One region of the Roseovarius ramblicola genome, then DNA from elsewhere that is predicted to be linked to it. Evidence: riboswitches for the same ligand, from Rfam matches in the RefSeq annotation. Region 1 holds a riboswitch; the other holds the start of a gene.
What was found. A riboswitch is a leader RNA that binds a small molecule or an ion and turns the genes downstream of it on or off. The one in region 1 is predicted to bind cobalamin.

Region 1 (7,397 bases):
GGCGAGATAGGTTCTGCGAAGCATAACGTTTCCTCCGTTTCCGGTTTGCGTTGACGACACCCGATTGCGGCATCGTTGCGAGGGTTACGGAGCGGCGGTCGTGCCGGTTCAGCGGGGATTTCCGCGCATGGGGTTTGACGGAAAGGGGAAGCTCGCTAAGCCAGAACCTGTTGAAATATCCAATCACAATTTTGTGAATTTCAGTCCGCGCGCGGCCATCATCCGGCACGGACGTGGGGCGCGGTCAGGTCCCGGTGCCGTCCTCTTCGACCGCCAGGTCGGCGAGGATCGGGCAGTCGGGGCGGTGATCGCCTGCGCAGGCCTCGACCAGGTGCGCGAGCGTCGCGCGCATGGCACCAAGCTCGGCCAGCTTGGCGTCGATCTTTTCCAGATGCGCCTTGGCGATGCGCCGGACATCGGCGCTTGCGCGGTCCTCGTCCTCGTAGAGCGCGAGCAGCCCGCGACAATCCTCGATCGAGAACCCCAGAGAGCGCGCGCGGCCCAGAAAGCCCAGCTTGTGCACGTCGCCCTCACGGAACCGCCGATAGCCGTTCGCGCCGCGTAGCGGGCGGACGAGGCCGATCTCCTCGTAGTAACGTATGGTCTTGGCCGGAAGGCCGGTGCGCTCCGCGACATCGCCGATATTCATGCTTGCCCTCCTTATCGTTACCCGGCGGTGGCCGGGCGTCCGGCCACCGGGGCGGCGTTCCGTGCGTGCTCTCCCGCCTCGTCACCCATGGCCGGGCGCAGCCGCCGCAGGCGCAGGGCGTTGGACACGACAAAGACCGAACTGAGCGCCATCGCCCCCGCCGCCAGCACCGGCGAGAGCAACGTCCCGAAGGCGGGGTAGAGCACCCCCGCCGCCACCGGGATCAGCGCCACGTTGTAGCCGAACGCCCAGACGAGGTTCTGCCGGATGTTGCGCATGGTCGCGCGCGACACCGCGACCGCCCCCGTCACCCCGCGCAGATCGCCCGACATGAGCACCACGTCGGCGGCCTCGATGGCGATATCGGTGCCGGTGCCGATGGCGATGCCCACATCCGCCTGCGCCAGCGCGGGCGCATCGTTGATCCCGTCGCCGACAAAGGCCACGGATCCGCGCGCCTGCATGTCCTTGATCGCCGTGACCTTGTCCTCGGGCAAGAGCCCGGCGACGACCTCGTCGATGCCGGTCTCGCGGGCGATGGCCTCTGCCGTTTCGCGCTTGTCGCCGGTCAGCATCGCCACGCGCAGCCCCATGCCACGCAGGCTTGCGATGGCGGCGGCGCTTGACGGCTTTACCGGGTCGGCGACGGCGATGACGGCGGCCAGACGCCCGTCGATCGCGGCAAAGAGCGCGGTGCGCCCGCGTGCCGCGAGATCGGCCTCGGTCTGTGCGAGCGGTGCGGTGTCGATGTCCTCGCGCGTCATCAGCCGGTCGGCCCCCACCAGTACGTCACGCCCCGCGACGCGCGCCCGCACGCCATGGCCGGTGATGGTCTCGAATTGCGTCACCTCGGCCATCTCCGCGCCCTCGGCGCGGGCGGCGCGGGTGATGGCATCGGCGACGGGGTGCTCCGAGCGTGCCTCGACCGCGGCGACCAGCCGCAGCACCTCGGCCCGGTCCATCCCCTCGGCCAGCACCAGGTCGGTCATCTCGGGGTGGCCCTCTGTCACGGTGCCGGTCTTGTCGAGCGCCACGGTGCGGATGCCCGCGAGCGCCTGCAACGCGTCGCCCTTGCGAAACAGCACGCCCATGTCCGCCGCGCGCCCCGTGCCCACCATGATCGAGGTGGGGGTCGCCAACCCCATCGCGCAGGGGCAGGCGATGATCAGCACCGACACGCCCGCCACCAGCGCCAGCGTCAGCGCCGGATCGGGGCCGACGGCGAGCCACACCGCCACCGTCAGCGCCGCCACCGCCATCACCGCGGGGACGAACCACAGCGTGATCCGGTCCACCATGCCCTGAATCGGCAGCTTGGCACCCTGTGCCTCCTCGACCATGCGGATGATCTGCGACAGCGTGGTGTCGGCCCCCACCCGCGTCGCGCGCAGATCGAGGCTGCCCGCGCCGTTGACGGTGCCGCCGGTCACGGCGTCGCCCGCGGACTTGGCCACCGGGACCGGCTCGCCGGTGATCATGCTCTCGTCGACATGGGCGCTGCCCTCGGTCACCTCGCCATCCACGGGGATACGCTCTCCGGGGCGCACGAGCACGATATCGCCGGGCACGATGGCGTCGATCTCCACCTCTTCGGCCGTGCCGTCGCGCATCACCCGCGCAGTGCGTGCCTGCAGCCCCATCAACCGCTCGATCGCCGCGCCGGTGCGGCCCTTGGCCCGCGCCTCCAGCCAGCGGCCCAGCAGGATCAGCACCACGATCACCGCCGCCGCCTCGAAATAGACGGCGCGCACCGCCTCGGGCAGCAATCCGGGCAGGAAGGTCGCCACCACCGAATAGCCGTAGGCGGCCCCGGTGCCCAGTGCCACGAGGCTGTTCATGTCCGGCGCGCCGCGCAGGAGCGCCGGGATACCCGTGCGGTAGAAGCCGCGGCCCGGCCCGGCCAGCACCAGCGTGGTGAGCAGGAATTGCAGCACCCAGCTTGCCTGCATCCCCACCGTGTCGGCGATGAGCTGATGCAGCGCAGGGATGGCGTGGCCGCCCATTTCCAGTACGAAGACGGGCAGCGCCAGCACCGCCGCCAGACCCGTGCGCCGGGCCATGTCGCGCGCCTCACCCTGCTTGCGCGTGGTCGCGTCGCGCGATTCTCCGCCCTGCGTCACCGTCGCCGGATAGCCCGCGTCGCCCGCCGCTGCCGCGAGGTCGTCCGCCGTGACCACACCCTCGGCATGGATCACCCGCGCGCTTTCGGTGGCGAGGTTCACCCGCACGTCGAGCACGCCCGGTACGGCGGCCAGCGCCGCCTCGACCCGCCCCACGCAGGACGCGCAGGACATCTTGTCCACCGAGAGCCCCGTCTCGGCGCGGCGCAGCGGATAGCCCGCAGCGTCGAGCGCCGCTGCGATTTCGGGCATCGCGACCGTGTCCGTCGCGTCGATCCGGGCGGAGGCATCCGCGAGGCTGACCTCGGCGCGGGTCACCCCGTCGAGCGCGGTGAGCGCCGCCTCGGCGCGGCGCACGCAGCTCGCGCAGGTCAGCCCGTCGAGGTAAATCCTGATCTGGCGGCTCTCGGCCATGTCGATGCTCCGTTCCCTGGGTGTTTGAACGATAGATAGGGATTCCCGTAACTGGAAGGTCAAGCCCAGTGCCGCTTTTCGTCTCGCGATCTTCGCCTTTGCGCTTGCGGGAGCGAGGCCCGGTGTTAGCCTGTGCACGTCATGGTGCCACCCCATGGGGTGGAGAATTGGGAAGCCGGTGAGAGACCGGCGCTGCCCCCGCAACGGTAAGGGTGGGCGACGAGGCGTTATGCCACTGGGCCGGGAGCGGCCCGGGAAGGTGCCTCGCGCATGGGCCCGCGGCCCGCCACCCAAGCCCGGAAACCAGCCATGGTCCACGTCGAATCGCGGTGGGCGATGCGGGCGTTTGTGCGTGCCCCGCGCCATCGCCCCGCCCTCTGCCCCATCCGGCCCGGGGTGTGGCCGGGGAGACCAGATCATGACGGATGTCACACGTATCATCGGCGCGCTCGAGAACAGCCCGACCGAGGGCGCGCAGGCGCTGGCCGCTGCGCGGCATGGCTTTCTCGAATGGGTGCTTGCCGCGCCGGGCCCGGTGACCGCGCGCATGGCCCGCGACGCACTTGAAACGCCGGCTGCCCGCGACGCCCAAAGCGCGGCGGCGCGCGCCTTCGTCGGCTGTCTGCACGAGGCCAGCAGGTCGTTGACAGGCGGCGCCGTCCGCCGCCGGGCCGCCCGCGTGCGGCGCGCGGAGCTGCTCAACTGAAATCATGCGGGGGAAAAGAAAAACGGCGACACCAGGGAGGAGGAGGGTGCCGCCGTTCTCTTTCGCTTCCGGCCTCAGGGAGGAGGAGGAGACCGTCCGCTATCTTGCAGGACCGTGTTCGCGACCCTGTCGTCTGGCCCCGGGTCCCAGGGAGGAGGAGAGGGGACCCGTGACCGTCACGAATGCGCCAGGGAGGAGGAGAGGCGCACCCGCATTCCGTTCAGCGCCTTGCGCCGTAGACCGAATCGCGCGCGACCCGGCGAATTTCGCTGCGATGCAGGCCCAAGTCGGCCAGATCGCGGTTGCTCAGACCGGAAAGCTCGCGCACCGTCCGGCGATAGGCCATCCAGGCCGACGCATGCTGCGTTGCGGCATGAGCGGTGGCGCGGAGTTCGCTCCACACCGTGCCTGCGCTGCCATGTTGCGTGACGATCGACCGTGCCATTTTCTTTCCCTTGCGATCTTTTTCGCTTTCGCCCTTCAAGGCCGCTCTGTCCGGCCTCGCTTGAACCAAAGATAGCCGGTTTCTGCACTTGCACAATACCTCGATGAACATTTCTGCCATGCAGAAAACGCATGGCGGAAAGTGACTTAACGTCAGGCAATCGCGGAGTTTTTCATCACATCCTGATGCCCTGTTGCGCAGCTTTGAAAAATCCCGTCTCGCTGCATTGCGGCGTAAACGTCATGTTCGCCGCGAAAATCTCTGGACCGGGCAGCGGCACATGGTAGCAAGGGGCATGACACCGCGCGATCTCGTTCTCACGCCCACCGGGCTGCGCTTTGGCGGGCGGCGCTACCCCTGCACCATCGGGCGCGGCGGTATTGCGTGCGACAAGCGCGAGGGCGATGGTGCCACGCCCACCGGCATCCACCGGATCGTCGGGATGCTCTACCGCCCCGACCGCATGGCGCGACCCGCGGACTGGGCGGTACCGATCCGGCCCGGCGACCTGTGGTCCGACGATCCGGGCCACGAGGATTACAACCTCATGGTGCGCGCGCCCTATCCCCATAGTCACGAAGTCCTGTGCCGCGCCGATCCGCTTTATGACCTGGTGATCGTGACCGACTGGAACTGGCCGCGCGCCGCGCGCGGGCGCGGCTCGTGCATCTTCGTGCACCGCTGGCGCAGGCCGGTTTATCCCACGGCGGGCTGCATCGCGCTCGATCCCCGTCACCTGCGCAGAATCGCGGCGGCGATCCGCCACGGGACGCGGCTGATCGTGCGCTAACGGATCGGCGCACCGAATATCCGCACAACGGGACCGGCGGTCGTCCACCCCGACCGCCCGCTGCAAGGCGAGGCGCATCAGATCGGCAGAGCTCACCTGCATGGCGCGATCAGGTTTGCTTCTGCGTCGGCCTGAGTCGCGCGAATCGACCCTCGGCGATGTTCCACCTACCGGCGCAGGTCGGCGTTTCGCGCGGCGATCCGCCTGAAACGGTCAGCCGCGCGCGCGGCTTTCCGCGCGATCCGGCAGGGGAGCGAAGGCCCGCCGATGCGGCGCGCGGGTTCTGGCTGATTTCCGCATGTTTTTCAGGATCTTCTCAGTGCATGGCGACAATTTCGGGGGTGCGTTCCATGATCCGCTCACGGCGGCGCAACGGCGCTGTCCGGGAACCTGAAACGAAAGGATTATCGAGATGACCAAGACAACGCTTGCCGCAGGTTTCGCCCTGACGCTTGCCCTGCCTGCCACCGCGCAGGCGGCCGAATTCACGAGCGCGGATGCCGACGGGGATGGCTACGTCACCATGTCCGAATTCCAGGACGCCATGCCCGACGCACCGGTAGAGGCCTTCATGGAGGCAGACGCCGACGCCGACGGCGTGCTCAGTGAGGAAGAGTTTGCCGCCGCGCAGGACGCAGGCGTCCTGTCGTCGAGCGAAGGCTGATCTTTCCGGTTACTCCCCCGCCGGGGCGGGCTATTGCCCGTCCCGGTCAGGTGCGACGAAATCCCCCCGCGCGTAACCCTGAAGGTAGAGCAGCGCCGTGAGGTCTCCGTGATGGATGCGGATGTCGCATTGCGCGGCGACCGAGGGCTTGGCATGGAGCGCCACCCCGGTGCCCGCGCGGCCCAGCATGCCGAGGTCGTTGGCCCCGTCTCCGACCGCGATCACATCCCGTTCCGATATCCCGAGCCGGGCGGTGATCCCGGCCAGCGCCGCGACCTTGGCCTCGCGCCCGAGGATGGGCCGGGCGACATCGCCGGTGAGAAGCCCGCCTTCGGTCAGCAGGGTGTTGGCGCGGTGCTCGTCAAAGCCGAGCCGCGCCGCGATGGCCGCGGTAAAGGCCGTGAACCCGCCCGAGACCAGCGCGGCGTACCCGCCCTGCGCGCGCATCGTCGCCACCAGCGCAGCGCCGCCGGGCATGAGCGTGATGCGGCTCGCCAGTACGTTGGCGATCACCGTTTCCGGCAGACCCTTCAGGAGCGCGACCCGTTCGAGCAGCGCGCCCTCGAAATCCAGCTCGCCGTTCATCGCGCGGGCGGTGATGTCGCGGACATGCGCGCCCACGCCCGCCACCTCGGCCAGTTCGTCGATACATTCCTGGCGGATCATGGTGCTGTCCATGTCGGCCAGCAGCATGGTCTTGCGCCGCCCCTCGGCCGGCTGAACCGCAAGGTCCACGCCCTGAACCTGCAGGTTCCGCCAGACCTCCTCGCGGTTGCCGGGCACCTGGGGCAGCGTGAATTCCGCCGCCTCGTCGGGCGACAGCCAGACCGCGTCGCCGCCGCCCCATGCGCCTTGCAGCGCCGCGACCAGCGCGGGATCGAGGGTGCCGGGCGGCGCGATCAGCGTGGCAATGTGCATCGGGTCCCTCCGGTTGGGCAGGTGTCGGCGGTCTAGCGCCGTTTCCGCGACGGGGAAAGACCCCCGATGCGCTCATCCCGCCTTGTCGATCCCGCCCGTGTCAGGCTGAGCCGCCGAACGCGGGTGCGGCGGGAACGGTTGCTCGCCGGGATCGACGCGGTGGTGCAAAGTGCAGGAAACCGGCACGGCAAAGGTCGAGCATCCCTTTCGGGTGGGGGCGCGTCAGTCTGGCTGCCTGAAAAGCCGATGCCGCGGGTTGGCGCGGAACCGGGCGCACATGGTCAGTCGCCCCCCGCAAGGCGATCAATCCGCCACCCCCGGCACCGCCGAACCCCTTGATCGGATGGGGCCAAAATTCCGGAGCATGTTGCTCAAGGGTAGGAACCGCTCCTGAACCCTTGAGCGTGCGAAACCAAGCCGTTGGAGCGTCGCGCGCCAGCGGTTGTCACCGGTGATATCCGAAAACCGCTGCGATCACGGCGTTTGCGGTGACATGCCGGGGCCTCAGCCCCGCCTGCGCTTGCGCCGCCCGCCGTCGCTGCCATCGCCATGGGTGTTGAAGGACGGGCTGGGCAACGGCACGATCCTGGCCAGTTCCGGGAACGGGTCGGTCTTGTGCGGGATGGCGTTCGCCGCAACGAAATGCTCCTGGAATTTCGGCTCGATCGCGGTCTCGACCTTGGTGATCTCG
Region 2 (7,397 bases), on a different contig from region 1:
GCCCGACACGCCGATCAGCCCCGGCTCGGCCAGCGGGTTGCGCAGGTAGCCTTGCAGGGCCGCGCCTGAAAGCCCGAGGCTCGCCCCGATCATCACGCCCAGCAGTGCGCGCGGCAGGCGAATCTCGCGCATCACCAGCGGCGCGGGCCCGTCGCCGCCGAGGATCAGCGCGGCGAGGCCGTCGGTCGCGCCGATGCCCGCCGGGCCCACGGCGAGCGAGGCGAGGAACAGTGCGGCGGTGAGCGCCGAGAGGGCGAGGGCGAGGCGCTTCATTCCAGGCCCTCGCGTGCGGTGGTGAGCGTTTGCACCGCGTCCAGAACATGCGGCGTGCCGCAGATCCAGTCGGGCGAGGTGATGCGCAGGCCCGCCGTGCGGGCGGTGAGCGCGGCCAGCGCCGGGTGGGTCATCACCGCCTCGGAGCGCGAGGCGCCGGGCAGGGGCGTGCCGCGGATCAGCAGGTCGGGCGCGGCCATCACCAGTTGTTCCAGCACCACCGTGCCGCCGCCGCGCAGGCCGAGGGAGCGGGCCACGTTTTCGAACCCGGCGGCGCGCAGGATGTCGTCCGACAGGGTGCCCGCGCCGAGGCTGTAGCCGTTGGGGTGATAAAGCGCGGCGCTGTGGCGGGCGTCGGGGGCGCGCAGCGCGGCGAGCCGCGCGTCGAAATCCCCGATGAGAGCCGCGCCCGCCGCCTCGCGGTCCAGAACGCGGGCCATTCCTGCGATGCGGTCGCGGGTGTCGGCAAGCGAACGGGCGGTGTCGAACTGCACCACCCGCAGCCCCAGACGACGCAGCATCCCCACGGTCGCCGGATCGGTATAGGCCCCGGCGAGCACGAGGTCGGGATCGAGCAGGTAGACCTCCTCGGCGCGGCCGTGGTTGACCCGGTAGGCGCGCGCCTCGCGGGCCATCGCCGAGCTGTGCGGATCGGTGGCGAGGTCGGAGACCGAGACGAGCTGTCCCGGGGCGGCCAGCATCATGGCGAGCTGATCGGTGCACAGGTTGATCGACACCACGCGATCCGGGGCGTGGGCCGGATCCGCGCCCGCGCGCGCCATGGCCCCCGCGAGCGCGAGGGCCAGGCCGAGCGCTATGAGCCTAGAAGGACGCACGCAGCCCCGCATAGGCGGACCGCCCGGCGGTGTTGAACCCGCCCGCCGTCTCGTAATCCTCGTCGAAGAGGTTTTCCACGCGGAGGAAGGCATCGACGCTGTCGGTGACCGCGTAGGTGGCGTTGACGTGGAACAGGGTGTAGTCGCCCACCTTGTTCATGGCCGGCGCGAATTCCGACGGCTCCGAATCGGCGACATGCTGGAGCGTGAACTGCGCGTCGAGGTCCGGCGTGATCTGTGTCGCGAGCGCGATCAGGGCGTCGTGCCGGGGCACCCGCGAGGCCCGGGTGTCGCCTGCGTCGGCGTCGGTGAAGGTATAGGCCGCGTTGAGCGTCAGATAGGCGTTGATCGGCACTTCCGCCGACAACTCCACGCCACTCGCCTCGAAATCGCGGGTCTCGAAACAGCCGGGAAAGCCGAAGTCGGCGAAAGATTGGCAACCGGTGGAGTTGCTGTCGAAGAATATCTGGCCGTCGATCTCGGTGTAGAACAGCGTGCCGCGCAGGAAGCCGCCCCCGGCGAGGCGTTTTTCGAGCCCGAGATCGTAGCTGGTGCTGGTCTCCGGCTCGAAAGCGGGATCGCCGAAGCTCGGGTCAAGCTCGATCAGGGCGGGCGCGCGGAAGCCGTCGGAGGCCGAGGCGCGCAGGATCAGGTCCTCGCGCATCCGCCACGCCAATGCGGCGCGCGAGGACAGTTCGGAGGCAAACTCGGAATGGTCGTCGTTGCGGACCGAAAACGCGAGATCGAGGGCGTCGATGGGGGCGAACAGCAGTTCCGCCTGCACGCCGGTGATGTCGACGGTCTGGGTGATATCCTCCTCTTCCTCGTAATCGCCGCCGAAATTGAGCGTCCACATCCCGCCCGGATCGTAGCTGCCGCGATATTCGACGCGGCGGCGCTCGCCCTTGAAGCGGCGGCCGCCGAAATTGTCCGATGTCTGGCGTTCGGTGTCGAAATAGCTGACGGCGAGATCATGGCTGACGGCCCCGGTCTCAAGCTCGGCGAAGGCGCGCAGGCCCGCGGTCTCGCGGTCGGTGCGTTCGTTGAACGGGGGCGGGCCGTCGCCCGCGGCGGCACCCTCATCGAATTCGAGGGTCGCGTCGATGTAAAGGCCGCTCAGGCCGACCGCGACCATGTCCGACACCTGGTGGCGGGCGTAGAGGCTGGCCTGTGTCGCGTCGAACCCGTCATCCTCGGTGCCAGCGGCGGAGGCGGAAAAGCCGTTGGTTTCGGTGCGGCTGACGGAGAAGGACAGGTCGGTGCGGTCGGTGCGGGCGGTGAGGCCGAGCACGCCGCGGCGGAAATCGTAGCTCCCGGCCTGGGCCTCGGCAAAGCCGTGGACGCCATCTTCGGTGGGTCGCAGGCTCTGGATATTGATGACGCCGCCGACGGCGTTCTGGCCGAAGCGCGCCGATTGCGAGCCCTTGAGCACCTCGATCCGGCCCAGCCCCGCATTGGTCATCCCGCCGAAATCGAAGCCGCCGCCGGTGCCGGCCGGATCGGTCACGTCGATGCCGTCGATCAGCACCGGCACGTAAGAGCCGCCGAGGCCGCGGATACGGACGGTCGAGGCGGTGCCGAGCGGGCCCGTGGCCGAGGCGGAAACCCCCGGCTCGAAGGCGAGGCGGTCGCCGAGGCGGTTGGTGGGCGCGGTGCGGACCTCGGTGTCAGACAGCACCTCGACGGTAGAGCCGCTGCGTTCGAGCGCTGTGCGTGTCTGGTTGGCGATCACGGTGATCGTGTCGAGATCGAACGCCTCCTGTGCGATTGCAGGGGTGGTGGCGAGCGCGCAGAGGGCGCAGCTTGCGAGATATTTCATGTCATGTCCCCAGAATACCGGTATGCGGCATCGTGTTTTCCATCGGCTCGGTCATTGGAAAGGACATGCCCCCTCCGCAGACGGTGAAAGCGCCACCACTACGGAAAGGTCCGTTATCCACGGCGCGCCCCGCGCCCGGATAGGGTGATCACTTCGGCAGGTCTCCTGACTTGCGGGTCGTCGCTTGGCCGGGCCTTCCCATACCCCTTCGGGGGTGCAGTGGCATGTTCCGGCCTCGCTCGCCGCTTACAGTTGCGGGGGCAGTCACGGAATTGATCCATTTCGGGGATCGCACCGTATTCCCTATTGCCCGGGATGTTTCCCGGACCGAAGCAGTCCCGCGATACGCCCGAAACCGGATTCGCGCAAGAGATAATCGCCGCTGCCGCCGCGCGCATGCGATGCGGTTTTCCATGCCATGTCCCCTGCGACCATTCGGGGCACTTGACCCCGCGCGCCCTACTCGCCAAGAACCGGTGCGAACGGGACGGAGTAGACGGACATGGTGCGCAGGGCCGATAAAGGGGCCGATCTTCTGGATCGCGAGAAATCGAAGCGGCTGCGCGCGATGGCCGAGCTCTGGCCGTTCCTGCGCCCGTATCGCGTGCTGCTGGCCGCCGCCTTCGCCGCGCTGGTGCTGACCGCCGCCGCGGCGCTGGTCCTGCCGATGGCGGTGCGCCGGGTGGTGGACAATTTCGGCGGCGAGGACGGCGCGCTTCTCGATCAGTATTTTGGCGCGGCGCTCTTTTTCGCGGCGCTGCTGGCACTGGGTACGGGGCTGCGCTATCTGCTGGTGTCGCGGCTGGGCGAACGGGTGGTGGCCGATATCCGCAAGGCGGTGTTCGACCGGGTGATCGGCATGAGCCCGGCGTTCTACGAGCGGGTGATGACCGGCGAAGTGCTGAGCCGGATCACCACCGACACCACGCTGATCCAGTCGGTGATCGGCTCGTCGGTGTCGATCGCGCTGCGCAACCTGCTGCTGTTCGCGGGCGGCATGGTGCTGATGCTGTTGACCTCGGCCAAGCTGACCGGGATGGTGTTGTTGATCGTGCCGCTGGTGATCGTGCCGATCCTGGTGCTTGGCCGGCGTCTGCGCGGGCTCAGCCGCGAGAACCAGGACTGGATCGCCAACAGTTCCGGCAACGCCTCCGAGGCGCTCATGTCGGTGCAGACGGTGCAGGCGTTCACCCATGAGCGCGAGAGCCGGGCGCGGTTCGGCGACATCACCGAGCGCAGCTATGAAGCCGCGCGGCGGCGGGTGAATACCCGCGCGCTGATGACGGTGATCGTCATTTTCCTCGTGTTCACAGGCATCGTCGGTGTGCTGTGGATCGGGGCGCGCGATGTGCGCGCGGGCGACATGAGCGCCGGCAGCCTGGTGCAATTCGTGATCTACGCGGTGATGGTGGCGGGCGCGGTGGCGGCGCTGTCGGAAATCTGGGGCGAGTTGCAGCGCGCGGCGGGCGCGACCGAGCGGCTGGTGGAGCTGCTGCGCGCCGACGATCCGGTCAAGGATCCGGGCGCACCGGTGGCGGTGCCGCGCCCGGTACGTGGCGAGATCGCCTTTGACGCGGTGCGCTTTGCCTATCCCGCGCGGCCCGAGACCCCGGCGCTCGACGATTTCAGCCTGAGCATCAGGCCCGGCGAGACGGTGGCGCTGGTGGGGCCCTCGGGGGCGGGCAAGACCTCTGTCATTCAGCTTATCCAGCGGTTCTATGACCCGGATGAGGGGCGCATCACGCTTGACGGCGTGCCGCTCGGGGACATGGCGCGGCACGATTTCCGCGCCGATCTGGCCCTCGTGCCGCAGGACCCGGTGATCTTTGCCGCCTCGGCGCGCGAGAATATCCGCTTTGGCCGTCTCGGCGCGAGCGATGCCGAGATCGAGGCGGCGGCGCGTGCGGCCAATGCGCATGATTTCATCGCGCGGCTGCCCGAGGGCTACGACACCTATGTGGGCGAGCGCGGGGTGATGCTGTCGGGCGGGCAGAAACAGCGCATCGCCATCGCCCGCGCGATCCTGCGCGATGCGCCGGTGCTGCTGCTGGACGAGGCGACGAGCGCGCTTGACGCCGAGAGCGAGCGCGCGGTGCAGACCGCCGTCGAGACGATGGCGCAGACGCGTACCACGATCATCGTGGCGCACCGGCTCGCCACGGTGAAAAAGGCCGACCGCATCGTGGTGATGGACCAGGGCCGCATCGTGGCGCAGGGCACGCATGACAGCCTGGTGGCGGAAAACGGGCTCTATGCGCGGCTGGCGCGGTTGCAGTTCACCGACGGCGTCGCGGCCTGACCGCGGCGAACGGTCCCTTGCCGCGAGCGCGGCAATCTGGAATAACGGCGAGTGACAGTTTCGGAGAGTCCCATGCGCGCACGCATCTACAAACCCGCCCGGACCGCCACGCAATCGGGCGTCGCCAACACACAGAAATGGGTGCTGGAATTCGTGTCCGAGACCGCGCGCGAGATCGACCCGCTGATGGGCTGGACCTCGAACGCCGACACGCAGGCGCAGGTGCGGCTGCGCTTCGACAGCAAGGAGGCGGCGCTGCACTACGCCAGGGAGCACGGCATCGACGCCGTGGTTCAGGAGCCGCACACGCGCAAGCCCAACATCCGCCCCGGCGGCTATGCCGAGAATTTCTCGCCCCGGCGGCGGCAGGTCTGGACCCACTGAGGCGTCCCGCAGGCCATTCCGCTCTTTCCCTTTTCGCGGCCCGCCGCCGCCCCCGACCGGGGCGCGGGACCAGTGCATTTTCGGCGGCGACCGTCCTCCATTGACACGCATCAAGGCGCGGGAGGCGCGTAAACGTTAGACTGGGCGTCACAAAATCAACAGTGACGAGGGAGCCCGACATGACCGATACCGCCGCCAAGGACATCGAGTCCACGGCAGAGCCGCTCGCCGGACCTGCCACCGCTCCGGAAGCGGCGGACACGCATGACGAAGACCGGGAACCCGTCTCCACCGACAGGCTCGCCGAGGCGCGCGCCGCGTTCGAGAACGGCACATATCCCTATCAGGACAAGCTGGGGCGCCGCACCTACGAGGCGCAGAAGGCCAAGCTTCAGGCCGAACTGCTCAAGGTGCAACTCTGGGCGCAAGAGACCGGAGAGCGCTTCGTGCTGCTGTTCGAGGGACGCGACGCGGCGGGCAAGGGCGGCACGATCAAGCGCTTCACCGAGCACCTGAACCCCCGGCAGGCCCGTGTCGTGGCGCTGAACAAGCCGACATGGGAAGAAAAGGGTCAGTGGTTCTTTCAGCGCTATGTCGAGCATCTGCCCACGGTGGGCGAGATGGTATTCTATGACCGCTCCTGGTACAATCGCGGCGGTGTCGAGCGGGTCATGGGCTTTTGCGAGCCGTGGGAATACCTCGAATTCATGCGCCAGACGCCCGAGCTTGAGAGGATGCTGGTGCGCTCGGGCATCCGGCTCTACAAGTACTGGTTCTCGGTCACGCAGGAGGAGCAGAAGCGCCGCTTTGACAGCCGTGCCACCGACCCGCTGAAACAGTGGAAGCTGAGCCCGATCGACAAGCTGAGCCTCGACAAGTGGGAGGATTACACCGAGGCGAAAGAGGCGATGTTCTTCTATACAGACACTGCCGACGCGCCCTGGACGGTCATCAAGTCGAACGACAAGAAACGCGCGCGGCTGAACTGCATGCGGCATTTCCTGAGCACGCTGGAGTATTCGGGCAAGGACCAGCGGGTCGTCGGCACGCCCGATCCGCTGATCGTGTCGACCGCGCAGCACGTGCTGCACAATTCCGTGCACATCCTCGGAAAGTCGCTGCACCCCGACAGCCGCCAGCCGCGCTGAGCACGGGCGCGCTCATCCCGTCATCAGCGCCTCGGCGGCGGCCCGGGCCTCCTGGGTGATGCGTTCACCCGACAGCATCCGGGCGATTTCGTCGACGCGCTCTGTCCCCGCGAGGGCGCGCACGGTCGACAGCGTCATGTCGTTCTCGACCCGCTTTTCCACCCGCCAGTGATGCGCCCCGCGCGCCGCCACCTGCGGCGAATGGGTGACGACAAGCACCTGGCCCTCTGTCGCCAGCCGCGCCAGACGCCGCCCGACCGCGTCCGCCGTGGCCCCGCCGACGCCGCGGTCGATCTCGTCGAAGATCATGGTCAGGCCGGTCTCGGGGGCCGACAGGCACAGCTTGAGCGCCAGCAGGAAGCGGCTGAGCTCCCCCCCCGAGGCGATGCGGCTCAATGGACCGGCGGGGGCGCCGGGGTTGGTGGCGACGGTGAAGCTCACCGCGTCATGGCCGGAGGGGCCGGGATCGGCGGCGGTGATTCCGGTGGTGAAGATCGCCCGCTCCATCCTGAGCGGGGCCAGTTCGTGCATGACGGCGGCGTCGAGCCGGGCGGCGGCCTCGCGGCGGGCGGCGGTCAGGCGCTCTGCCTCGCGGTCGTAGGCCGTCGCGGCGGCGTCGCGCGCCTCGCGGCGGGCGG

Region 2: linked by a shared signal. The riboswitch ahead of ACFFU4_RS01245 (TonB-dependent receptor plug domain-containing protein) and the one ahead of ACFFU4_RS09495 (hypothetical protein) in region 1 are both predicted to bind cobalamin.

What each region holds. Positions count from the first base shown of each region.
Region 1 covers NZ_JBHMEC010000015.1:179,118-186,514, reverse strand. The annotation lists gene ACFFU4_RS09510 (fasciclin domain-containing protein) at 1-24, opposite strand, end outside; gene cueR (Cu(I)-responsive transcriptional regulator) at 245-649, opposite strand; gene ACFFU4_RS09500 (heavy metal translocating P-type ATPase) at 667-3,183, opposite strand; cobalamin riboswitch at 3,309-3,509, shown strand; gene ACFFU4_RS09495 (hypothetical protein) at 3,602-3,889, shown strand; gene ACFFU4_RS09490 (DUF1127 domain-containing protein) at 4,110-4,373, opposite strand; gene ACFFU4_RS09485 (L,D-transpeptidase family protein) at 4,630-5,124, shown strand; gene ACFFU4_RS09480 (EF-hand domain-containing protein) at 5,537-5,788, shown strand; gene serB (phosphoserine phosphatase SerB) at 5,819-6,706, opposite strand; partial or broken gene ACFFU4_RS09470 (hypothetical protein) at 6,894-7,100, shown strand; gene ACFFU4_RS09465 (ASKHA domain-containing protein) at 7,211-7,397, opposite strand, start outside.
Region 2 covers NZ_JBHMEC010000002.1:129,966-137,362, forward strand. The annotation lists gene ACFFU4_RS01235 (FecCD family ABC transporter permease) at 1-273, opposite strand, end outside; gene ACFFU4_RS01240 (ABC transporter substrate-binding protein) at 270-1,055, opposite strand; gene ACFFU4_RS01245 (TonB-dependent receptor plug domain-containing protein) at 1,096-2,928, opposite strand; cobalamin riboswitch at 3,067-3,275, opposite strand; gene ACFFU4_RS01250 (ABC transporter transmembrane domain-containing protein) at 3,431-5,227, shown strand; gene ACFFU4_RS01255 (ETC complex I subunit) at 5,300-5,611, shown strand; gene ppk2 (polyphosphate kinase 2) at 5,791-6,759, shown strand; gene recN (DNA repair protein RecN) at 6,772-7,397, opposite strand, start outside.